One region of the Clostridium mucosae genome, then DNA from elsewhere that is predicted to be linked to it. Evidence: riboswitches for the same ligand, from Rfam matches in the RefSeq annotation. Region 1 holds a riboswitch; each other region holds the start of a gene.
The links. Region 1 has a riboswitch for lysine ahead of NSA50_RS19165 (transporter substrate-binding domain-containing protein). Riboswitches for the same ligand answer to the same signal wherever they lie in the genome.

Region 1 (8,145 bases):
CATAAAATTTATTCAGAAAGTCAATTAATATTAATTCGTGAGAAGGTAAGAAAAATACGTTAAATAGTATTTTAGAAATGAATGGGAATTGGTATAATTTAGGTAAAAGAAATCTAATTAAATATATAAAGTAGAAAATATTTCGGGAATAGCACTCGGTTTATACTGGGTGCTATTTTCGTATATTGAAGTCGTGAAACAATATTATAAGTATGCTAAAGATTATTTCAAGAAGTAGGAAATTTGGTTATAATTAAGTTGTAATATTTATTAACTAATTATAAAGCAATAATGATCTATATTGATTTAATATTACTCATACATAATTTCAACAATAAGTTAATATATAGACATCAATTATTAATAAGTATTACAGAAATATTAATATCTATAATTTTATCACGTAGCACTCGGCTTTTACTGGGGGCTATTTTCATGTAAACATAATGAAAAGCAACATACAATTAAGTATGTTGCCGAAGATAATGTTAAAAATAATAAAATGATCTAAAAGGTCTTTACATCAATTAGTATTCCATAAAAGTATTTTAATATACATAGAAAATCATCTAAGATTTTATAGTATTAATCTGAATAAGTCGGCATATTTATATTTGCCTACAATATGCCGACAATGTGCAAAATTAATAATCTATTCAAATAAATTAAGATAATTTAAAATATAGTATACTTTCTTTTAATATAAGGGTTTAACATATTAAAAAACTAAATTTATATTAAAATATTTTTAGATAAAGTTATAATTATACAAACTTCACATGTTGAATGTGTTGCGCTTATAGAGAAGAAATAGGTTAATATCAAATATTTTAAAAGGTTTTAACTAAATATTCAATTGTATTTTATGCTCCCCCAAACTAATGATTTGGGGGATTTTTATTATATAATTAAATGTTTATCTAAAATGTCACTATTGACATATGGTTAAAGTTTATATAGTATATATAATATGCGATTTATATGTCACTGTTGACATATTATTTATACCTAAATAATTGAGATAACTAAAGTTAATATTATATATAACTAAAGATTTTATTATAATCTGCTATAGAAAAATATAGGGATATAAGTATTTTGATTTATATAATATAAGTATTTAATTATTTATGTACATAGGAGATGATATCATGAATAAATTGTCTTATGGACTTCTAAGCTTATTATCAACTGAGCCAATGAGCGGATATGATTTAACACAAAAACTAAATAAGTTTTGGCGTTCTACTCATAGTGCTATATATCCAATACTTTCTAAATTGGAAGAGGAGGGGTATATTCAGTTAACATTAAAGAAACAAAGTGGAAAGCCTGATAAAAAGATATATAATCTTACAGTTAAGGGTAACGAACTTTTACATGATTGGTTTATATCTGAAACCAATGAAGAAGTTACTAGAGATGAAATGACTCTAAAATTATATTGTATAAAGTTTATGGATGAAGAGGCAGTAGAAAAGCTTCTTAATGAACTTGAGACAAAAGTTAATAAAAGAATAGAACAAAGTAAAGAATCCATAGAAAAAATAAAACTCAAATTCAAAGAGAATCCTGAAACAGCAAAATCATCATTATTTGGAGCTTATATTTTAACTCAAAGAAATTTAAATGTAGCTAAATTAAATCTTCAGTGGTGTGAATGGGTAAGGAATTTATATGAGAACAAGGAACTTAATTTTTTAGAGGAAGACTTTAATTTAGATAGGATGATGAACTAATGAAAGAAAGAGATTCAAAAGAAAAACCTGTTAATAAAGATATATATGGAAAAGAGTATAATAAAACATTACTTATAATTGCAATAATGATTGGATCATTTGTTACAATACTAAACCAGACATTATTGTCTACTGCATTACCTCAGATAATGAAGTATTTTAATATAAATGCAAGTACTGCACAGTGGCTGACAACTGCATTTATGCTTGTTAATGCTATAATGATACCTTTGACAGCATTGCTGCTAGAGAAAATATCAACTAGGAAGCTATTTATGTTTTCTATGGCGATGTTTGGGATTGGGACAGTTATATGCGCTATATCTCCAAATTTTACAATACTTCTTATTGGAAGAATAGTTCAAGCGGCTGGAGCAGGAATAATATCACCTTTGGCAAATACTGCTCTTCTTATGGTATTTCCTCCTGAAAAAAGGGGTTCAGCAATGGGGATGTATGGTCTTGTTATATGTTTTGCCCCAGCTATAGGTCCGACTTTATCTGGAATAATAATTGATATGTGGAACTGGCATTATTTATTTTATATTCTAATACCTTTAGTAGCATTAGATATAATTTTTACATCTTTTTTTATGAAGGATGTTATACCATTAAAAAATCCTAAGATAGATTTTCTTTCTATCCTTCTATCAACATTTGGATTTGGATTGGTACTTTATGGCTTTAGCAATGCAGGGAATAAAGGTTGGGGTGATATTACTGTTCTTACAACTATAATTGTAGGAATAATTATAAGTGCTTCATTTATATGGCGTCAGTTAGCTATGGAGCATCCGATGCTTGAAATGCGTGTTTTTAAATCAACTACATTTACCTTAACAACTGTAATAGGAAGTATTTTAAATATTGCATCAGTGGGAGCAAGTATTGTATTGCCGATTTTTCTGCAAAATATACTTGGAAAATCAGCTTTTACAAGTGGACTAACACTTTTACCAGGGGCACTCCTAATGGCGGTAACCATGCTTATATCTGGGCGTTTATTTGATAAGTATGGTGTAAAGAAATTAGCTATACCAGGCATTGTTTTACTTATTATTGCTTCTTTCCCATTTGCAAGGTTACATAGAGATACACATGTTATAATTATTGCTATGCTATATACAATTAGATGTATTGGAATCGCACTTGTTATAATGCCTATGCAAACAGCTGGAGTGAATGATTTATCAAATAAGCTATTAGCACATGCTTCTGCTGTGGTTAATATGGCAAAACAAGTGGCAGGATCTCTTGGAACTGCAGTACTCATAACTATAATGTCTAATGTTACTACTTCTAATGCACCAGATAATGCCCTTGCTACAACAAATGTAGCATTATATAAATCAGAGATGCTTGATGCCTCACTGAAGGGTGCTAATACTACATTTATTTTTGTTATAGCTATTACAGTAATTTCTTTAATTATGTCATTATTTATAAAGAATAAAAAGAAGAGTAGAACACTTACTAAAAAGGGTAATATAGATCAGGAATTAACAGTAGAACTCTAAGTTAAAAAACAGTTTAATTAATTTAATGTATAAAAGTATACTTAAAAAGCATCTCTAACGAGATGCTTTTTATAAATCATAATTTTTGAACATTTACAGCCATGGGACCTTTTTCATTTTCTTTAATATCAAAGATTACATTCTCGCCTTCATGTAAAGACTTTTCAGAACCTTTTTCTTTGATTTGAGAATGATGCACAAACACATCATCACCTTGATTGCATGATATAAAGCCATAACCTCTTTCGTAATCAAACCATTTAACTACTCCTGTTATTTCTGCCATGATTTTTCCTCCTTACTTGAGCTATCATTAAATAGTATTTGTCAAAATTTATATTTTAACACTTTGATAAATAAGGAATTTAAATATAGTATAGCTCGATTTGTAAGTATTGTCGTTGCATTTAAGTAAGGTTATGATAAACTTTTTTAATTATCTAGTAAATAGTTAATTTTATATAGATATTTTATTGACACAACTTTATTTTGAATATATAATTAAGCCAATCTAAAATATGAGGTGATTATATAAAATGTTAATTTAGTCTTATTCAATAAGTTAAAATCAATACAAATAAAATGGTGAGCATCTTCTGAATAAAAGGTGTGAGTTTTAGTGTTGTATAAAACTGCTAATTTAGTTTGGATGGGATTAAAAAGCATTATATTACCTTATATAAAGTACAGATTATACTTATAAGCTTGTATAACAATACTGTATTTAATATGATATTATGTGGTAATGGTATGCCCCTCCAAATTGATAGTTTGGAAGGGCTTTTTGTTTAATTTAAACATGAAGAGGTGATAAATATGACGATTACAAGTATACAAAATGATTGGAAGAAAAATTCAATACTTTTTCTAACAAGCCAAACTATATCTTTATTTGGTTCAATGCTTGTTCAATACGCTATTACTTGGTATATTACTTTAACAACACAATCAGGAGATATGATGACAATATCTATTATATGCGGATTTTTACCTTCCTTTTTTATTTCTCCATTTGCAGGAGTATGGGCTGATAGATACAATCGAAAAATGTTAATAGTTATATCAGATTCTTTGATAGCAATATCTACATTAATTTTAGCTATAATATTTCTTCTAGGTTATGATGCTCCTTGGATGTTATTTTAGTTTTAGCTATAAGATCATTAGGAACAGGAGTTCAAACACCGGCAGTTGGATCCTTTATACCACAAATTGTACCAGAAAATAAGCTTAGTAAAATAAATGGAATAAATAGTAGTATACAATCATTAACAATGCTAATATGTCCTATGCTTAGTGGAGCATTATTGAGTATAGCTACAATTGAAACAATATTCTTTATAGATGTTATAACTGCAATGATAGCTGTTTTTACATTGTTAATTTTCCTTAAGGTGAAAGCTCATTCTAAAGCTTTGGAAGCGCAGCATAATAGCTATTTTGATGATATGAAAGCAGGTGTTAAATACATTAAGAACCATAGCTATGTAAAAAAGTTCTTCTTATTTTGTACTATTTTCTTTATTTTAGCAGCACCAATTTCTTTTTTAACGCCATTACAAGTAACTCGTAGTTTTGGAAATGATATTTGGAGACTAACAGCTATAGAAATTACATTCTCAGTAGGAATGATGGTTGGTGGCATAATTATGGCATCTTGGGGAGGATTCAAGAATAGAGTATATACTATGATTTTATCCACTGGTATTATAGGACTTGGTACATTTCTTTTAGGTGTTATTCCAATATTTTGGCTATATTTAGCTATTATGGCTATTGTGGGAGTGGCTATGCCTATTTTTAATACGCCATCAACAGTTTTATTACAAGAAAAGGTAGAACCGGATTTTCAAGGAAGAGTTTTTGGAGTATTTGGAATGATTTCAAGTATTATGATGCCAGCTGGTATGATTATATTTGGGCCTTTAGCAGATGTTATAAAAATAGAATGCTTACTTATAATCACAGGAATATTCTTGTTTGTTCAAAGTGTTTTTATGTTTAAAGATACTGTGTTAATAGAAGCTGGAGAAAGATTAAATTAAACAATTTAATTAGATAACAATAATATATTTATAAGAAAGTTAAGTTGTTTAAAAGTAAAAAATGCTCTATAGAATAGACTGTAGAAAAGTCTGTTCTGTAGAGTATTATTTTTTATCAAAACAATAGTAGGCTTAATAGTAGGCTTTGGCGAGAACGCCTATTAAAGTGTAGTGGGATTTTATGCCTCATTAAAAAAAATATGATTTTGCATAAAAATCAGAGGAAACTGTAGAATTATAACTAGTCCTCTGGAGATAGAGATTTTGTATCGTGTCATTTATAGTAATTTTTATAATATTTAGAAAAATTGCGAAGTATATATTGACAGCTAAAACAAAAAGGTATAGACTATAAATAATTTAATAAATGCCTCACTTTTATATGTGAGGTAGAGGCGCAAAATTTAACAGTCTTTAGTGGAGCTTGAGAATGCTATGAAACTATGGAGAAGGAAATTTTGCCGAAGCTTGTAATATTTCTCGATATTGCTTGCTGGGTCTGCAGTTAAGAACTGCAGGACTGTCTTAATAAACGTCCCGGTTTATTAAGTTGTGCTATCTCAAATGGGAAAGATGAGGATTAGGTTATCTGTAAGATTAAACCTGAGCTTTGCTCAGTTATTTTTTTATAGAATCTTATCTGAATATTTAAGATAGCACCAACCCAAGAATTTAGGGTTGGTTTTTTTATTATAAAAAAAAGGAGAGGATTTACTATGAAGAAAAAACTATCATTATTAATTTCACTATCATTAGTAGCAATGCTAATACTAACAGGTTGTGGCTCAGGAAAGTCAGAAAAAAATGAAAATGTATTTAGGGTAGGTATGGAGGCTGGATATCCACCATTTAACTGGACACAAATGGATGATTCAAATGGAGCAGTGAAAATAGAAGGAAGTTCAGAGTATGCAGGTGGATATGATGTTGAAATTGCAAAGAAAATAGCAGAAGGATTAGGTAAAGAGTTAGTAATTGTTAAAACTGAATGGGACGGGCTAGTACCTGCATTAACTTCAGGGAAAATAGATGCAATAATAGCAGGTATGTCTCCTACAGCAGAACGTAGAGAAACTATTGATTTTTCAAATAATTATTATCAATCACAATTAGTTCTAGTTGTTAAGAATGGTGGGCAGTATGAAAATGCTAAAACTTTAGCAGATTTTAATGGAGCAAAGGTTACAGCTCAATTAAATACATTCCATTATTCAGTAATAGATCAAATTAAAGGTGTAAAAAAACAAGAAGCTATGGATAATTTTCCAGCTATGAGAGTGGCTCTTGAATCAGGTGTTATTGATGCATATGTATCTGAAAAGCCAGAGGCTGTAAGTGCTCAATCAGCAAATAGAAACTTTAAAATGATTGAACTTCAAGATGGTTTTGTCACTAATCCAGAGGATACACAAACAGCAGTAGGTATCAAAAAGAACAGTGATTTAACACAAAAAGTAAATGAAATTTTATCAGGAATATCAGAAGAAGAGCAAGTAAATATAATGGGGGATGCTGTTAAAAATCAACCAGCAGCTCAATAAATTTTATAGAATGGGTTATTATATTTTATAACCCATCCTAAACTTATAACTTGCTTTTATTTTAGGAGGATTGAAATGAGTATTGAATGGATAATAAAAATACTTCAAGATAATTTACCAATGTTCTTACGAGGGGCAGGTATGACACTTTTAATTTCTATAATAGGAACCTTAATAGGAACTTTAATAGGTCTACTTGTTGGTGTTATAAGAACAATTCCTATTCCAGAGAGAGGTATAAAAAAAGTATTTCTTAAAATCATAAATATAATTCTTTCTATTTATATAGAATTCTTTAGAGGAACGCCTATGATTGTACAAGCTATGGTAATTTATTATGGGTCTGCACAATTTTTAGGAATAGATATAAATAAAATAGTAGCAGCATTATTTATAGTATCTATTAATACAGGTGCATATATGTCAGAAATAGTAAGAGGTGGTATAGTATCAATAGATAAGGGACAATTTGAAGCAGCTCAAGCTATTGGAATGACTCATTCTCAAACGATGATTAATGTAGTATTACCACAAGTAATTCGTAATATTTTACCAGCAACAGGAAATGAATTTGTAATTAATATAAAAGATACATCAGTTCTTAATGTAATTTCTGTTTCTGAGTTATTTTTCCAAACTAAATCAATTGCGGGAAATAATTTTAGATATTTTGAATCTTTCTTTGTTGCAGGTTTTATTTATTTCATAATGACTTATACAGTAACTAGAATATTAAGAGCAATAGAAAGAAAGTTAGATGGACCAGATAATTACATTATGGCAGGAAATCAAATGCAAGTAGAAAGACCTGAAGATATGTTACGTAAATCAAAAGGTAATGTAGTGGGATAATGGAGGAGACGTTATGGATAAAGTAATTGATATAAAACATTTGAATAAATCTTTTGGATCTCATGAAGTATTAAAGGATATTAATTTTTCAGTAGATAAGGGCGAAGTTGTTTGCTTAATAGGGTCTTCTGGATCAGGAAAGTCAACATTGTTGCGTTGCATAAACCTTTTAGAAAAACCAACTGCGGGTGAAATAATATATAATGGAGAAAATATTTTAGACGATAATCATAATATATATAAATATAGAACTAAATTAGGAATGGTTTTTCAGCAGTTTAACTTATTTAACAATCATAATGTATTGAGTAACTGTGTAGTTGGACAAATGAAGGTATTAAATAGATCAAGGGAAGAAGCTGAAAAAGTTGCTATGAAATATTTAGAGGTTGTTGGTATGCAGAATTATGTAAATGCTAAACCGAAGCAATTATCGGGAGGACAAAAGCAA
Region 2 (8,802 bases), on a different contig from region 1:
TATTATTAAGTACTTGTTTAGAATTAAGGGGTTACGAGGTAATCACAGCAGATAGTGGAGCAGAGGCGTTAAATATAATAAATAATACAAATGAAGTAATAGATTTAATATTTTTAGACATTAGGATGCCAGGAATAAGTGGAACTGAAGTGTTAAAAAATATTAAAGAGATTAGAATAAATTGCCCTGTTGTTATAATGACAGCTTTTGCAACAGTAAAGAACGCAATAGAATGTACTAAGTTAGGTGCAGTAGTATATCTTCAAAAGCCATTTTCACCTGACAGAATAAACATTGTGTTAGATGAAATAGAGGGGAAAAGTATACAAAACAAAAATGAAAGTAATTTAGATTTAATTATAGCAGAAGTAAGAAGCCTTTTAGCTCAAAATGATATGGATAAATACAATAAAATACATGAATTATTGAAGGAAATAATAGGGATGGATCCATATAATAAAGAAGTATATTTAATGATAAGTAAGTTTAATGGACTAATTGGAAATAAAGTAGAAGAGCAAAGATTTAAAGATATATATGAATTGTTTAATTAGGAAATTTAAGTGCGACTAGGGAAGAAGGTATGTACATATTTTAAATAATGGGTTTTAAATATATTAGATATTATATATAATTTAATAAAGGATAATTTTATTAAATAAGGAATTATATTGTAAGGAGGGATTGATAAGATGTTTTTGAAGGAGTTAAATAAAGAAGAATCTATAGCTTTTATAAACTTAGTTTCTATTTTTGCTGATGTAGATAATAAATTTGCTAAAGAAGAAAAAGTTCTGTTAAAAGAGTATAAGGAAGAATTAGGATTAAGTGATTCGGAAGTGCATCATATGGGATATGATGAAGTTTTAGAAATAATAAGAAAATCTAATGATAGGGCAAAAGCAATTGTATATTTTGAATTAGTTGGACTAGCATTGGTTGATGGGGAGTATGAAGATGAAGAGGTAGATTTCTTAGAAAATCTAGCTTCAGTATTAAGTATTTCTAGATCAAAGAAGATTGCGATTGCAAATTACTTTTATAACTTTAAAGAAGTATACAATTTTACTACTGTAGATGCAGATAATAATATAGAATTACTTAAGGAACAAGCAGAAAGCATTTTAAAATAAAAATGCAAGTAGATTTGTATTAAAGAATTTCTAATGGATAAAATAACACTATAACCAAATGGAGGTGTTATTATGAATGAAGAAAATGATGGAATGATTGGAAGACTACCTATAAATATAAATAAAGAAGTACCAACACCAAATAGTGATGCAGAGTCAATAAAGGCTTTAATTAAGAAGTCTGGAGAAGTAGTAGGATATGAACTTTCAAATGGCGAAAGAGTATCAAAAGAAGAAGGCGTTAAAATGGCTAAGAATGGTCAAATATCTGGAGTTGCAGTTGGAGTTTCAAAGAAAGGTGAAGAATATTTAAGAAGTCTTCCAGACCAAAGTGAAAATAATAATTTAAGTTCGCTACCAACTGTAGAGTAATTTAAAGTAAGATATAAAAATTTTTTATATCTTACTTTATTCTTATACAGTTAATAGATAAGAGTTTTTAATATTAAAAATGAATATTAGGTTACTTATTCACAAAGAGTTTACTTTTTTGCCAACATAGTTTTATTGAAAACAATATATTAATTATGTAGAATTAAATTGATTAAGGAAAGTAATTAATTATAGGGGAGAAAATAAATAAAATTATGGTTATTTTTTTTATTAATAGCATCAGTATTTGCATCATATAAATTAGCGGAAGAAAAAGGCCAAAATAAATTAATTTGGGCTATAATAACAGCATTAGTTGGACCATTTGTATTAGCTATTCAGTATTTGATGTCATACTATAAAAATAGTTATTCTACAAAATAGATAATTTAAATTATAAAAGCAATAGGTTAAATAAGAATGACAGTAGGAAGAAGTGTTTTATACAAATCTACCTACTGTCATTTTATTATAAAGCTATTTTCATTAAATAAAATTATAAAAATAGTATAATCTTTTACATTAGTATAAAAGATAGAAATATATAATATACGGTATTAAAAAGATTAAAGGAATATTTATTGTGTAAATAAACATTAACAAGTGGAAAAGTGTTAAAACTGTGGAAAGTTATCCACAAAATGTGGACAACTTGGAAAAACTGTTGAAAACTTTTTAAAAAGGTATTGACACAATATATATGGAAAGAATATACGTTTGTAACAATATGATGATTTTTGATGAAGAACACTAATATATGTAGGAGAATGTAACAGTTAATAATTTTATAATTTGGGTAACAAAATATAGTTATGCACAGTTTGTACAAAATGTGGATAAAAACTGAGGATAATGTTACAATAATACTATAAATATAGGAAAAATAAGAGCTTTAATAATTTTACCTGTGGACAACTTATGATTTTAGAAGTGCTGTGGATAAAATATATGAAAAAAAATGTTGAAATTACATTTGTGATTTTGTTTAAGGAGAAAAATATGAAATATAATAAGAATATATATGAAGCAATATTTAAAAGTAGGCCTAATAGGTTTAATGCAAATGTCATATTAAATGGAGAGGAAATAGTAGTTCATGTTCCAAATACAGGAAGATGCAGAGAAATCTTAAAAGAAGGAACAAAAGTATTTTTAAGAGAAGAATTAAATCCTAGTAGGAAAACAAAATATGATTTAATTGCAGCAATGAAAGGGGATATATTAATTAGTATAGATTCTCAGATACCTAATAAGGTTGTTGATGAGGCTTTAAATAATAAAAAGATTGATACTTTACATAAATATACTAAAATTAATAGAGAAAAAACCTTTGGTAAAAGTAGATTTGACTTTAAGTTATCCACAGAAGATGATAGTGAAGTATATTATTTAGAAGTGAAAGGAGTAACCTTAGAGGATAACGGACATTGTAGATTTCCAGATGCTCCTACAGAGAGAGGTGCAAGGCATATATCAGAGCTAATAGAAGCAAAAAAACAAGGATTTGGAGCAGGAATTTTATTTTTAATTCAATTAGATAATGTTAATACTTTTTCGCCTAACGATATAACTGATTTGGAATTTGGAAATGCATTAAGATTAGCAAAAGAAAATAATGTTGATATAATGGCATATAACTGTAAGGTTGAAAAAGATGGAATTGAAATATATAAAAAAGTTGATATAATATTATAATTACTATATAAGATATAAGATATAAGATATAAGTTTAAAGAAAGATTATATATTTAACTCAAATATATAAATAATAGATTATATATTTGAGTTGTTATTTAGAAAAATAGTTATTTAGTTAAATAAGAGGTGTATTATGAAGTACAAATTTTGTCCTTTATGCGGTAGAGGATTAGAAGAAAAGTATAGTTGGGATGAAGGCGGTGTACCGTATTGTTCTCATGACGATGTGATGTTTTTTGATACTCCAAAGCCATGTATAATGGTGGCAATAATTAAGAATGATGAAATATTATTATTGAAGCAAAGTTATATATACAAAAATTCTAAGGTATTGTTAACGGGATATGTAGATAATAATGAAACAGCAGAAGAAGCAGTTTATAGGGAAGTAAAAGAAGAGGCTGGAATTGATATAAATAATATTACATATATGGGTTCTGATTATGTAAAAGATAAGGAAATTTTAATGATAACATTCATGGCAGATTTTGTTTCAGGTGAAATTAATAAATCCGATGAAGTAGAAGGTATGGGTTGGAGTAAGCTAGCAGATGCATTAGAGGAAATGAAAGAGGATATAATTGGTACAAGGGTTGTAAAAAAGGTCTTGGAGATAAGAGAAGCTAAAAGTATATAAATGATTATATAAATAGTAGAGCCTTTGGAATAGCTGTAGAAGGAAATTAAAGCAAATCGAGGCGTTTAAAAAACAGTAAATAGATTTATGTATAAATCTATTTACTGTTTTTTAATTACATAATGCTTAATAATCAGATTCATATATTTTAACAGATAAAGTTCTATCATTATAATTTATTTCAGCCTTATTTATCATAATTCCAACTAAAGAAAGCTCTCCATATAATTCACATTCTCCATCTAAGCTATAATACAGAAAAGTTTCTTTTTTATATTTTGAATAAATATAAACATTTTTCAAAATTATTATTTATGTTAAAAATTAAAATAAATATATTGATAAAAATGAATTAATCTAATAAAATTATTTAGTTATATGTATCTTAATATATATTTGAGGTAGTATAATATAATTATAGCTTAAAAAAATTAGAGTTAAATATAAAATAGGAGGAGTTTGGTATGGATGGGAAGAAAATTAAACAAGTACCAGAGATAAAAGGATTATTAAGAAGTCATGTTATAGAAGTACCTTCTTGTATAAGAGATTGTAGTGGAATAAAAATATTTGGAAAAAGAATAAAGTCATTATTATTTACTACAGATGTTGCCATAATAAGAAATACCAATGCTGATGCTATAATAGCAGTATATCCCTTTACTCCTCAACCACTTATAACACAAGCCTTAGTTATGGCAGCAGATGTACCTGTATTTTGTGGCGTAGGTGGCGGAATAACTCAAGGGAAAAGAGTAGTTAATTTGGCTTTAGATGCAGAATTTAAAGGTGCAATGGGAGTAGTTGTAAATGCTCCTACAGCAAATGAAATTATAGAAAAAATACGAGAAACTATAGATATTCCTGTAATTGTAACTGTAGTTTCTGAATGTGAAAATGTTGCTGAAAGGATTGGATCTGGGGCAACAATATTAAATGTTTCTGGAGGTAAGAATACACCTAACATTGTGAGGAAAATAAGAGAGCAATTTCCTACATTCCCGATAATTGCAACTGGTGGACCGACAGAAGAAACTATAATGAGAACTATAGAGGCTGGGGCAAATGCAATAACATATACTCCACCACCATCTGGCGATGTGATGGGAAGCCTAATGGATAAATATAGAGATCAAAATTAAAATTAATAATTTATAAATTCATAAAGTTGTAGAATAATATAACAAAAGATGTATAATAATATATATGGCTAATTATCAGGGTAGAGGTGCTGTTATTAATAGTATTTATAATGAGCTTTGCAAAGTGATGATTTATAAAGAAAGGATTAATAGCCGAAGAAATAGATTATTGCAAGAATCTATTTTTGGTTGTACATATAACATGTGTGCAACTGTCACGAAAGTGGAGAGCTACAGGCAATAATTATAAATTATTAATTTTATTATTATATGCTAAATATTTTATAGCTTTAATTTCACTTAAGGAAATCTGCCACTATGGATAACCATAGTGGTTTTATTTTATAATTAATGAAAGTATATTTGGAGGAGATTATATGAGATTATTTGGGGCAAGCAAAATAGAAGAAAATGATTTAGTAATTGGGGGCGTAAAGGCAAGGGATTTAGTAAAAGATTATGGAACACCGTTGTATGTAATGGATGAACAACTTTTAATAGATAATTGTAGGGATTATATAAAATATTTTAAGGTTAATTCTGAGAATAATAGAGTAGCTTTTGCAGGAAAATCATTTTTGACATTAGAAATGTGCAGGCTTATAGATCAAGAAGGGCTTTATTTAGACGTTGTTTCTGGGGGTGAACTATATACAGCATATAGGGCTAACTTTCCTATGGAGAAGATATATTTTCATGGGAACAATAAGACTTTAGAAGAAATAGAGCTTGGAATTAAATTGGGAGTAGGAAGGTTTATAGTAGATAATCTATGGGAAATGGCAAAGATAAATGAAATATCCGAAAGGTATAATAAGATTCAAAAGATTTATTTAAGACTTACACCAGGAATAGAAGCTCATACTCATGACTATATTAAAACTGGACAGATAGATTCAAAGTTTGGATTTGCACCAGTAGGTAATATAATAATGGATGCTGTAAAGAAAGCTTTAGAATTACAAAATATAGAATTAGTAGGGCTTCATTGTCATATAGGATCACAAATTTTTGAGACTGAGCCATTTGGTGATGCATCAGAAGTGATGATAAATTTTATAAATACTATAAGACAAGAAACAGGTTATATGATTGAAGAATTAGATTTAGGTGGAGGATTTGGAATTTATTATTCAGAAGGCGATAAGCCAAAAGAAACAAAAGAATATTGTGATACTATATTAAATAGAGTTAATGAAGTGTGCAGTAAATTATCACTTAAAAAACCTATTTTGACAATAGAACCAGGAAGATCAATTGTAGCTAATGCAGGAACAACTTTATATAATATAGGATCAATTAAGGAAATACCAGGAGTAAGGAAATATTTAGCCGTAGATGGTGGCATGACAGATAATATAAGACCTGCTTTATATGAAGCAAAATATGAGGCTATAGTAGCTAATAAAGCAAGTGAAAGTATGGAGGATAAAGTTACGGTAGCTGGTAAGTGTTGTGAATCTGGAGATATTTTATTACAAGATATAAACCTTCAAGAAGCAGAAAGTGGAGATATACTTGCAGTTCTATCAACTGGAGCATATGGATTTTCTATGGCTAGTGGATATAATAAAAATTTAAGACCAGCAGTTGTATTTGTAAGAAATGGTGAAGCAAAAGTTGTATGTAAAAGACAAAATTATGAAGAATTATTAATTAATGAAGTATAATATTAGTATAAATAATAGGGTAAATGAAAATCATTTACCCTATTTTTAATAATATATATTCTATTTAAATTTTCAACAAATATGATATACTAGAATATAAGCTAAAAAAGAGAGGTGAGTAATAACAGGAGCATTATGGAGAAAAAGGAATATATAGTTGATAGAATTGAGAGCGATTATGTTGTGTTAGAGATAGAATATGATAATTTAATTAATGTCAAAAAAAGTGATATAATAGGAAGTGTAAAAGAAGGGGATATTTTAATTAAAAAAGATAACTTCTATTTTATAGATGAAAAAGCTACTAAATTAAGACGTGAAAGTATTAATACTATGATGAAAGGATTATGGGAAGAATGAGTGAGAGTAATAATATAAATGAAGGAATTGATATAGAAGAAGGTAAGAAAGATAGTGATTCTAAAAAAAATTTTATTAGTGAATGGGGAATTCCAATAGTTTCAGCTATAATATTAGCCTTTCTTATAAATAAATTTCTATTATTTAAAGTTTTAATTCCATCAGAATCAATGGTACCTACATTGAATGTTGGAGATAGACTTTTTGTTACACGAGTATATAATTTAGAAAAGCTTAAACGAGGGGATATTATAGTATTCAACTCAGAAGAGCTTCAAGAGTCATTAATAAAAAGGTTAATAGGATTACCAGGAGATAAAATAAAAATAGAAAATGGTAAGGTATTTGTAAATGGAGAAGAGTTACAAGAAGATTATATAGGTGCTGAAGACAATTTTAATGGAGAGTATGAAGTACCCGAAGGAAAATACTTCTTCTTAGGAGATAACAGACTTTGGTCAAAAGACTCTAGGTACTGGATTAATCCATATATTGATGGAGAAGATATAAGTGGCAAAGCTCAAATAAAAGTGTATCCTTTTGATCAAATTGGTAAAATAAAATAGATATACAAGGAAAGGAAGAGCAATGGAAAATAAGAATACAGAAGAAAATAATAACAATAATAAAAAGCAGCATACATTATTCTATGCAGTAATGGCATTTCTGTTTTTATACGCATTCACTTCGACTAAAAATCTTATGACAACTCGAGAAATAAGTTATAATGAATTTTTAAATATGGTAGAAAATAAGCAAGTAGAAAGTGTTGTAATTTCATCTACAGAAATAAAAATACTGCCTAAAAGTGATGAAAATACTAAAGAAACAGGAAAATTATTATATACTGGCAATGTTGATGATCCTAATTTAATAAATATTTTAAATGAATCTGGAGTAGAGTTTAAAGGTGAGCCTGTACAAAATAATTTTATAGTAGACTTTATTCTAAATTGGATAGTAATGCCGATAATACTTTTCTTTATATTTAGATTTATAGCTGGAAGAATTGGTAGAAAAATGGGATCATCTCCTATGATGGGGATGGGAATGGGAAAAAGTAATGCAAAAATCTATAAAGAAAATGATATAAAAATAACTTTTGATGATGTGGCAGGGCAAGATGAAGCTAAAGAATCATTAAAAGAGATAATAGATTATTTAAATAATGCTAGTAAGTACACAGAAATAGGTGCTAAACTTCCTAAAGGAGCTCTTTTAGTTGGTCCTCCAGGAACGGGAAAGACATTATTAGCAAAAGCAGTAGCGGGCGAAGCAAATGTTCCATTCTTATCAATATCAGGATCAAACTTTGTAGAGATGTTTGCGGGAATGGGAGCAGCGAAAGTAAGGGATCTTTTCCAAGAAGCAGAAAAGAATGCTCCGTGTATCATATTTATAGATGAGGTAGATTCTATAGGTAAAAGTAGAGATTCTCAAATTCAAACAAATGATGAAAGAGAACAAACACTAAATCAATTATTAACGCAAATGGATGGATTTGATTCAACTAAAGCAATAGTTGTTTTAGCAGCTACAAATAGACCAGAAATATTAGATAAGGCGTTATTAAGACCAGGAAGATTTGATAGAAGAGTAATAGTAGATAGACCGGATTTAAAAGGAAGAATAGATATACTAAAAGTTCACTCTAAAGGAGTAAAACTTGGAGATGATGTAGACTTACAAGAAATTGCAAAAAGCACTCCTGGAGCAGTAGGAGCAGATCTTGCTAATATAGTAAATGAAGCAGCTTTAAGAGCTGTAAAGCATGGTAGAGAATTTGTAAT
Region 3 (8,802 bases), on a different contig from region 1:
AGTTATAAAATTTTCATAAGATAAACCTGTATAAATATGTGGATAGAAATTGTGACAACCATAAAGATTATTTAAATTTGCTTTATAAGAAAGTATGTTGTCAACATATTTTGTTCCATTACTAATATTTAATTCTATTTTTAACCCATACTCATTAAAAGTCATAACAGATTCTTCATATCCACTAAACCCCATGTCAAGCCTTATACCTGATAATCCCATTTCTTTAAATACTTTTAAATCAAATATAGATGCCTTTAATTTATTAAATACATTTGGATCTATATCAGCAATAACTTCCATATCATTTTCATTAGCTACACTTAATATATCTTTAAATTCATTTAAAACAACATCAATATTCTTATCACTTGCAGATATTAAACATGTAAATATTCTCTTAAAACCATATTTCGCAGCAAGTCTTATATAATCTTTTATTTCGTTAACTGAGGCATTGCTAGGGTATATTGAAATTCCTAAATTATTCATTTCTACATTCCACCTTATTTAACTTTTCATGAAGATCTATAATTTCTTCTGCTAAATCTTTTACAACTATTGATGTCATTAAGTGATCTTGTGCATGTACTAATAATAATGATACTTCACATCTATCTCCTGCTGCTTCTCCTTGAATTAAACTAGTTTGTGTTGCATGGGCATCACCTAGAGTTTCCTTTGATTTTTCTAGTAATTCTCTTGCTTCATCTATTTGTCCATTTTTCGCTAATTGCATTGCTTCCATTGCATAGCTTCTAGCTTCACCACTAAAGATTATTAGATCCATTATAATTTTTTCCATTGGTTACACCCCTTTTACGATTATTGCTACTTACTGCTCATTGATAGCGCTTGTTTTAAAACTTTTTCCCCATTCATTGTTCCATAATCTACTGTATTGATTACCTCTACTGGAACTCCTATTGGCTCGAATTTAGCTTTCATTTTGCTTAATAAAAATCTAACTTGTGGTCCTAATAATAATACATCTATTTCATTTTCATGTTTCTTTAATTCTGCCTCACCAACAGCATTTATTGTGCAATCGATTCCTTGAGCTTTAGCTGCTGCTTGCATCTTACTAACTAATAGAGATGTTGACATCCCTGCTGAACAAACAAGTAATATTCTTTTCATTTAAATTACCTCCTCATATATATAAATCCTTACACTATATCTATTAGCAATTTTAATGCCAAATTTAATCTAATAAAAATTTCACATATTATCCATCTTGAAACCGCATATTTACTCACTTCCAAAATTACAAGCAAAATTCTTCAGTGTGTAACAATTGATTACACACATAACAATAACAATATATATTCATCTTTGTTTTTACACAGATGTCTTATTATTAACTACCATTTTAACTATATGAGCCAATTCATTTTCTCCAATATTTACACTGTAGTTCTCTTCAAGAAGTTTTAAACATTGTTTTATAAGTATAAACTCTCTATTGTTTGAATGCCTAAATTCATTTAACATTACGAAAGGTGTTTCTTTTCCGCCTTTATTTAGCTTATCTATTAAGAAACAAATATGAATTAATATACCTATCTTCACTTCATGTATTAGTTTAATATTTAAATGTTCTTCTATATTAATCAAAGTTTTCCTTATATCTCTTATAAGCTTATATGAATCAATATTATTTATCTGTTTCTCCATACTCTCTACTATCTTATAGTACTCTTCTTCTTGTGATATAAGCTTTTCTAAATCATCTATCCCTTCTCCAGATAAAATATCTGCTGCTGATATAAATGGTATATTAGGGACAAAGGTATTCAAAACACCAACAATAGCAAGTATATTATATTTTTGACTTAGTGACTCTATATTGCTATAAAAATCATCTTTATCTAATATATTAAGAGCATGAATTTTAATATTAATTTTGCTATTTATATTGTTTTCTATTATTTCTTTTAATCTTTGTGCTGAACCATCCCCAGTAAAGCATGAAGTAATTATTATACTTTCCTTTTGATCTATTTTTGATGCAGCCCCTTGAATTCCATATCTCTTAATTTCAAGGCAAGATTCATATATCTCTTTTAAACCTCTTCCATTTAATGCTTTTCTTCCTGCTTCTATAACTAGCAAGGTTGTAACCATATCAATAGTTTTTACTTTAATATCAGTTTCATCTTTTATCATATCTCCAAAGTTAGTTAAAGAGCCCATATCTACTAAAAGAAAAACTCCCTTTCCAGTGTGAATTTCTTTTACTTTTTCCATAGCAATCTTATACATATCCTCAGCCTTCATACTTAAAGGCATATCTAAAGCTTGCACGTATTCTTCACCTATTAAAGAATTTGCAACCTCTACCATAGATGAAGCAGTAGAATGTCCATGCATTATGACTAGCACAGCTACTCTTTCATCTTTTGCTTTATCTTGTTCATATGGATTAGTTGCTAAAAACATTGTTATATATCCTATTTCATCTAATGGTACTTCTATATTAAATTTTTTATCTATAATGCTAGCAACTTCCATTGATACAATAAACTCCCTAGCATATTCCCCTCTAATAAAGTTTAATTTAGGATGAAATATTTTTATTCCTTGTCTTATTCTCTCTAAACTTCCTTGAATATGCAGAGCTAACCCAAAGTAAACTTTTTCATCATAGTCTCTATTTAACTTTTTAGACGCAAATAAAAGAATTTCTTCTACTAAATCTACTATCTCAACATCAACAACTTTTGATATTTCATCTTTTCTAAATTTTTCTGGTAAGTCTCTTATATATTTTCTAAAATATTTTTCTATATCTATATTTAAAATTTCATCAATTTCTTTTTCTTCTATTCCATCATTTTTTAACTCTTCTATTTTTTGTTCAATTCTGTCATAAAACATAGCTCTTTCTTTAAATTCTTCTAAGTTTTGGCTATCTTCTATTAATGCAATTTTATCTCTATATGAAAATTTAAGAACATCTCCCATATTGTTTAATATCTCATCAACTTCATCTCTATACTCTTGTAACTTCATAAGGCCCATTTTTACTCTCTGATGTAAATCTTCCTGATCAACTAATATATAGTCCTTATTTTTAGCTTTATATTTTAAAAATGCTCTTGCACAAGAAAGTTGAAGATCACTTTTTAATTGACCTATATTATTAGGACAATCATATAATAAAAATGATATTAATGCATTTTTATTAAAATAAATACTCTTTGAAACTCTTTGAGATTCATTTTCTATAAACTCTCTAAGCAAATAATATCTTTCTTTTATATTCTTCTCCTTTAATGATGGCAAGGTTATCACCATTGGTATTCTTCTGCTAAAAGTTTTAAGTAAGAATGATTGAGGATCTTCTGTGGTTGCTGCAATAATTTGTGCTTCCACATTAACAAGTTTTTCAGTATCTCCTAGCACTCTGAAATGTCCTTTATCTATATATGTAAATAACATTTCCTGACCTTGTGGAGATAACCTATGAATTTCATCTAAAAATAATATTCCACCATGAGCCTTTTTTAGCAGGCCATCTCTATCAGAATCAGCACCTGTATAAGCACCCTTCTTTACTCCAAATATTTGAGCCATAACTAGTTGTGGGTTATCTGCATAATCTGCACAATTGAATCTAACAAAAGGTGCTTCTTCTCCTATAACCTTTGACTCTATTGCAAAGTTATACATAGCTTCTGCAAACATAGATTTACCGACACCAGTTTCACCTAAAATTAAAGTGTGCAATCCTCTCGGAGGATATAATATTGCAGCTTTTGCTTGTTGAATTGGCATTTGTAAACTTAATTTAGCCCCAACTAATGTATCAAGAGTATTTCGCTTTATCTCTTTATAAGCTTTCTTAATTTCTTTTGACTTTTTATCTTCATTTTTAGTAACGCAGCTGTACTTAACTGGATGGCCTTCTATTTTGTTAAGAACTCCATCTTTATAAAGCTGATTTAAATATCTACTTACATTAGCCCTGTCTAACTTCATAAAAATACTAAGTTCACTTGCTGTTACTCCTTGATTATTTTTTACTTCTAACTCTTTTAAAGCATTATAAATCTCATCTATTTTGCTCATATTTACCTCCCATCACCTTTATGTAAACTTTTATATCTTATTAATTCTAACATATAATTATTTTTTTTACAGTAGCAAAATTTTTTGAAGATAAAAATAAAGCTTATCCTTATTTTTTATAAGAATAAGCTTATTTTTACTATTTTTAGTTTTGTTTATAATGTTTTTTTATTTTTATGATGATTGTATATGTAAAATGGAACCCCAAGTAACATAAGTATAAATCCCCACATTACTATTTCAGCTCCTGAACCATATATAGTCCACATTGTATATATAAATGCTAATAAAGGAACAAAAGATTTCTTCAAGAAAATTTTTAACGTTATATCTTTTTCACCTTTAAACATAAGCATAATTTCTGCACATGCAGTTAAAAGATATACTGGCAAAAATGCTAATGTAGCAAGTATAGTTATAAAAGTAAATGCTGAAACCATACTTTTTTGATAATTCATTATAAGTAATATATTTACAAGTACTGAGCCTATTATTAAAGCATTTGAAGGTGTTGAATATTTAGGATGTAGTTTCCCCAATCCCTTAGGAAATACGCCATCTTCTCCTGCAGCATAGGCAACTCTTGCAGTTGATAATAACCAACCAATAGTTGTACCTAAAATACATATAACTACTGATATCGCTAGAGGTTTTCCTATTGCAGAACCTAAAATCTTAGTTAATATATCAGTAAGAGGTGCAGAACTTGTAGATAGCTCTCCATTAGGCATTGCTCCCATACTAGCTACACTTATTAAAATATATATTATTGCTGAAATTATCATTCCATAAATTGTACTTTTCCTTACATTCTTTTCTGGATTACTAATTTCACCTGCAGTTACAGTTGCACTTTCTAATCCAACAAAAGCCCACAAAGTAGAAGTGGCAGCAAGAGGAACTGATTCAAGACCTTTCCCATCCGGCATCAATGGTAAGAAATTAGCACTATCAAAATTTAAAAAGGCTACTACTACAAATAATCCAAAAAATACAATTTTAAATACTGTTACAAATGACTGTATCTTTCCAGCTTTCTTAACACCCACTATATTTATAATTGTAAATATCCATAATATTGAGCTAGTATATATTATTGAAGCTAATGGATTGTTAAGAGCCGGAATTATTGCTGCACTATAACTAGCTAATGCTACTATTATAGCTGCATTACCAATCCATGAACCATTCCAATATAACCAAGCACTTAAAAAACCTGCAAATTCTCCAAAAGCTTCTTTTGTATATTGATAAGCTCCACCTGTAGATGGATATTTAGATCCTAAATTAGCAAAGGATATAGCTATCAATATTGATCCAATTGTCGTTATTATCCAAGCAATCATTGTTGCTAGTGGGCCAGATACATCTGCTAATGTTGCTGGTAACATAAATACACCTGAGCCTATCATATTTCCACACACAAGCATAGTAGCCATAAATAAAGTAATTTCCTTTTTCATATGCTTCTTTTCCATACTTTTCTCCTAAAAAAATAAGCCCAAAGATTTCTCTTTGGGCTCGTATTTATTGCAAACTTTAAACAAACACAAAGATAGCTCTCCACAAATTATTGTGACAGCTTTGCATATATTTTATACAAAACCAGTTTAAAATCCTTAAGCAAAATTATAAACTTCGGCAATAATTCCTTTCATATTAAATCATCGTGCTTACCTCATTAATATTACTATTAATTATTGCAACCTCTATCTACAAATATTTAATTTACATCTTAATTTTATCAAAATTTCAACATATGTCAAGGGCATTCGACACAAACTAAATGTTTGCTTTAAATTTTCTAAGTCTTAATGCATTTAATAATACTGATACAGAACTTAAGCTCATGGCACCAGCTGCTATCATAGGATTTAATAATGGACCTCCGAAAATATGAAGTACTCCCATTGCTACTGGTATTCCTAACACGTTATATGCAAATGCCCAGAATAAATTTTGTTTTATATTATTTATAGTCACTTTACTCAACTGAATTGCTTTTATAACGTCTACTAGATCACTCTTCATTAATACAATATCTGCAGATTCTATAGCTACATCTGTTCCTGATCCTATTGCTATTCCTACATCAGCTTGAACTAATGCTGGAGCATCATTTATTCCATCTCCAACCATTGCTACTTTTTTATTTTCGCTTTGTAATTTTTTAACTTCACTCGCCTTATCTTCAGGTAACACTTCTGCTAAGACAATGTCTATTCCTACTTCTTTTGCAATGGCTCTTGCTGTTTTTTCATTATCACCAGTTATCATTGCTACTTTTATCCCCATATTATGGATAGCTTCTATAGCTTTTTTACTATTTTCTTTAACTGTATCTGCAACTGCTACAATTCCTTTTATTTGATTATCTATAGCTAAAAACATAGGAGTTTTTCCTTCTTCTGCTAACTTATTAGATTTATCATGTAAGTCACCTAATTCTATTCCTCTTTCTGTCATTAGCTTCTTATTACCTAAGGCAATAATACTGCCTTCTATTTTTACTTCTATCCCATGACCTGGTATAGCTTTAAATTCTTCAATCTTCTTCAACATAATATTTTTTTCTTCTGCAGCTCTTACTATAGCTTCTCCTAATGGATGCTCTGAACCTTTTTCTGCACTGGCTGCTAATGCTAAAATATTTGTTTCACTTATATCTTTGCTAATTATATTTGTTACCTTTGGCTTTCCTTCTGTTATAGTTCCAGTTTTATCAAAAACAATAGTTTCTATTTTATATGCAGTTTCTAGAGCTTCTCCACCTTTTATAAGAACTCCATTTTCAGCACCTTTCCCTGTTCCTACCATAATTGCCGTAGGTGTTGCTAATCCTAAAGCGCAAGGACATGCTATAACTAAAACTGCTATAAATATAGTTAGAGAAAATACAGCTGACTCACCAGATATATACCAAGCTAAGGCTGCTATAATAGCTAATCCTATTACTGTTGGTACAAAATAAGCTGCTATTACATCAGCAAGTTTTGCTATTGGTGCTTTTGTTCCTTGAGCATCTTCGACTAATTTAATTATTTGAGCAAGTGCTGTATCATCTCCAACTTTAGTAGCTCTATATTTTATAAATCCTGTTTTATTAATACTTGCACCAATTACCTTACTTCCTACACTCTTTTCAACTGGAATACTTTCTCCTGTAAGCATAGATTCATCTATTGATGTATTTCCTTCTATAACTTCTCCATCAACAGGCAACTTTTCACCTGGCTTTACAATTACAATATCTGAAACTTTTACCTCTTCAATAGGAATAGTAAGTTCTTTGCCATCTCTAATAATATTTGCAGTCTTAGGAGCTAATCCCATGAGTTTCTTAATAGCATCTGAAGTTTTTCCCTTTGATACAGCTTCTAAATACTTGCCTAAAGTTATTAATGCAAGTATTACTGCTGCTGATTCAAAATATAAATGCATTGCATATTCATGATCACCAATATTTATTTTATATATAGCAAATAAACCATAAATAACTGCCGCTGATGTCCCTATAGCTATTAATGAATCCATATTAGGACTTAATTTAAATAAATTCTTAAATCCTATTAAATAAAACTTATATCCTACTATCATAACTGGTAAGGTTAATACAAGTTGAATTATTGCAAAATTTAATGGATTCATCATAGGATCTATAATATTAGGTAAATGCATTCCTACCATATGACCCATGGATATTATTAATAAAGGTATCGTAAATACTATTGATAAAATAAATCTATACCAAAGCTTTTTATGCGCTGGAATTTTATTTACTTCACTTTCTTTCTTTTCTTCTACTATTAATTTATATCCTGCTTTTTCTACGATATTTTTTAAATCATTAATAGATATTTTATTTTCATCAAAAGTTATATTTAATTTTTCTGTAGCAAAATTTACTGACGAGTTTATAACTCCATCTGCCTTTTTAGTCACCCTTTCAACTCTATTTGCACAAGCTGAACAAGTCATTCCTTCAACCTTAAAACTATAATTCTTAGTATTTTTTTCAACTCCATAGCCTGCTTTTTCTATAGCTTTTTCAATGTCCGAGCTATTTACTTTCTCATTGTCATATTTAACACTCAAAGTTTCGGTAGCAAAATTTACACTTGCATTATCTACTCCTTCAAGCTTATTTATTACTCTTTCAACTCTGCTTGCACATGCAGTACATGTCATACCTGATATCTTAACTTTTTCTTCTTTCATATTAATCCCTCCTATAACCACCCCCCAGGGGTGTGGTGTAATGTTATTATACTATTTTTATTTGTAATGTCAATAATAATTCTCATTAAAAATGCAAATTTATGTTATTTTGTAAATAATATAATATTGATATGTCTTATAAAAAGAATACTAATATTTATTGTTATCACCATTTATTATTAAAATAAAAAGACATATATATACCTTTTAGTATACATATGTCTATCATTTAACTTCCAGCACTTTCATATACGCTAATACCTTTTAACCATATTTTATATGATAATGTTATAGCTACCAAACTAACAATAAACGGTAAAATAATTCCAGTTAATTCATTTCCTTTTCCAATAAAATATGCACCTGGATAATATCCTGTAAAAGCAAAGGGGATAATAAATGTTAATATAAATTTTATCGCACTTGGATAAATGCTTATAGGATATTTTGCAAAGGTACTTATTGAATATGCCATAGACATATATGATTGTGAAAATTTAACCCAAAATG

Region 2: linked by a shared signal. The riboswitch ahead of lysA (diaminopimelate decarboxylase) and the one ahead of NSA50_RS19165 (transporter substrate-binding domain-containing protein) in region 1 are both predicted to bind lysine.
Region 3: linked by a shared signal. The riboswitch ahead of NSA50_RS03325 (APC family permease) and the one ahead of NSA50_RS19165 (transporter substrate-binding domain-containing protein) in region 1 are both predicted to bind lysine.

The regions. Positions count from the first base shown of each region.
Region 1 is NZ_JANKAF010000038.1:435-8,579, reverse strand. Features, by position in the region: gene NSA50_RS19185 (PadR family transcriptional regulator) at 1,152-1,739, shown strand; gene NSA50_RS19180 (DHA2 family efflux MFS transporter permease subunit) at 1,739-3,256, shown strand; gene NSA50_RS19175 (cold-shock protein) at 3,333-3,542, opposite strand; partial or broken gene NSA50_RS19170 (MFS transporter) at 4,073-5,301, shown strand; lysine riboswitch at 5,684-5,867, shown strand; gene NSA50_RS19165 (transporter substrate-binding domain-containing protein) at 6,018-6,842, shown strand; gene NSA50_RS19160 (amino acid ABC transporter permease) at 6,918-7,694, shown strand; gene NSA50_RS19155 (amino acid ABC transporter ATP-binding protein) at 7,708-8,145, shown strand, end outside.
Region 2 is NZ_JANKAF010000022.1:18,375-27,176, reverse strand. Features, by position in the region: gene NSA50_RS17335 (response regulator) at 1-554, shown strand, start outside; gene NSA50_RS17330 (hypothetical protein) at 693-1,133, shown strand; gene NSA50_RS17325 (DUF3892 domain-containing protein) at 1,206-1,505, shown strand; gene sfsA (DNA/RNA nuclease SfsA) at 2,505-3,200, shown strand; gene NSA50_RS17315 (NAD(+) diphosphatase) at 3,337-3,840, shown strand; gene NSA50_RS17310 (hypothetical protein) at 3,967-4,143, opposite strand; gene NSA50_RS17305 (beta/alpha barrel domain-containing protein) at 4,305-4,982, shown strand; lysine riboswitch at 5,056-5,224, shown strand; gene lysA (diaminopimelate decarboxylase) at 5,360-6,652, shown strand; gene NSA50_RS17295 (DUF3006 domain-containing protein) at 6,788-7,012, shown strand; gene lepB (signal peptidase I) at 7,009-7,578, shown strand; gene ftsH (ATP-dependent zinc metalloprotease FtsH) at 7,601-8,802, shown strand, end outside.
Region 3 is NZ_JANKAF010000002.1:3,586-12,387, forward strand. Features, by position in the region: gene NSA50_RS03305 (DUF871 domain-containing protein) at 1-492, opposite strand, end outside; gene NSA50_RS03310 (PTS lactose/cellobiose transporter subunit IIA) at 485-805, opposite strand; gene NSA50_RS03315 (PTS sugar transporter subunit IIB) at 832-1,140, opposite strand; gene NSA50_RS03320 (sigma 54-interacting transcriptional regulator) at 1,342-4,074, opposite strand; gene NSA50_RS03325 (APC family permease) at 4,230-5,552, opposite strand; lysine riboswitch at 5,623-5,794, opposite strand; gene NSA50_RS03330 (heavy metal translocating P-type ATPase) at 5,857-8,292, opposite strand; gene NSA50_RS03335 (ABC transporter permease) at 8,522-8,802, opposite strand, start outside.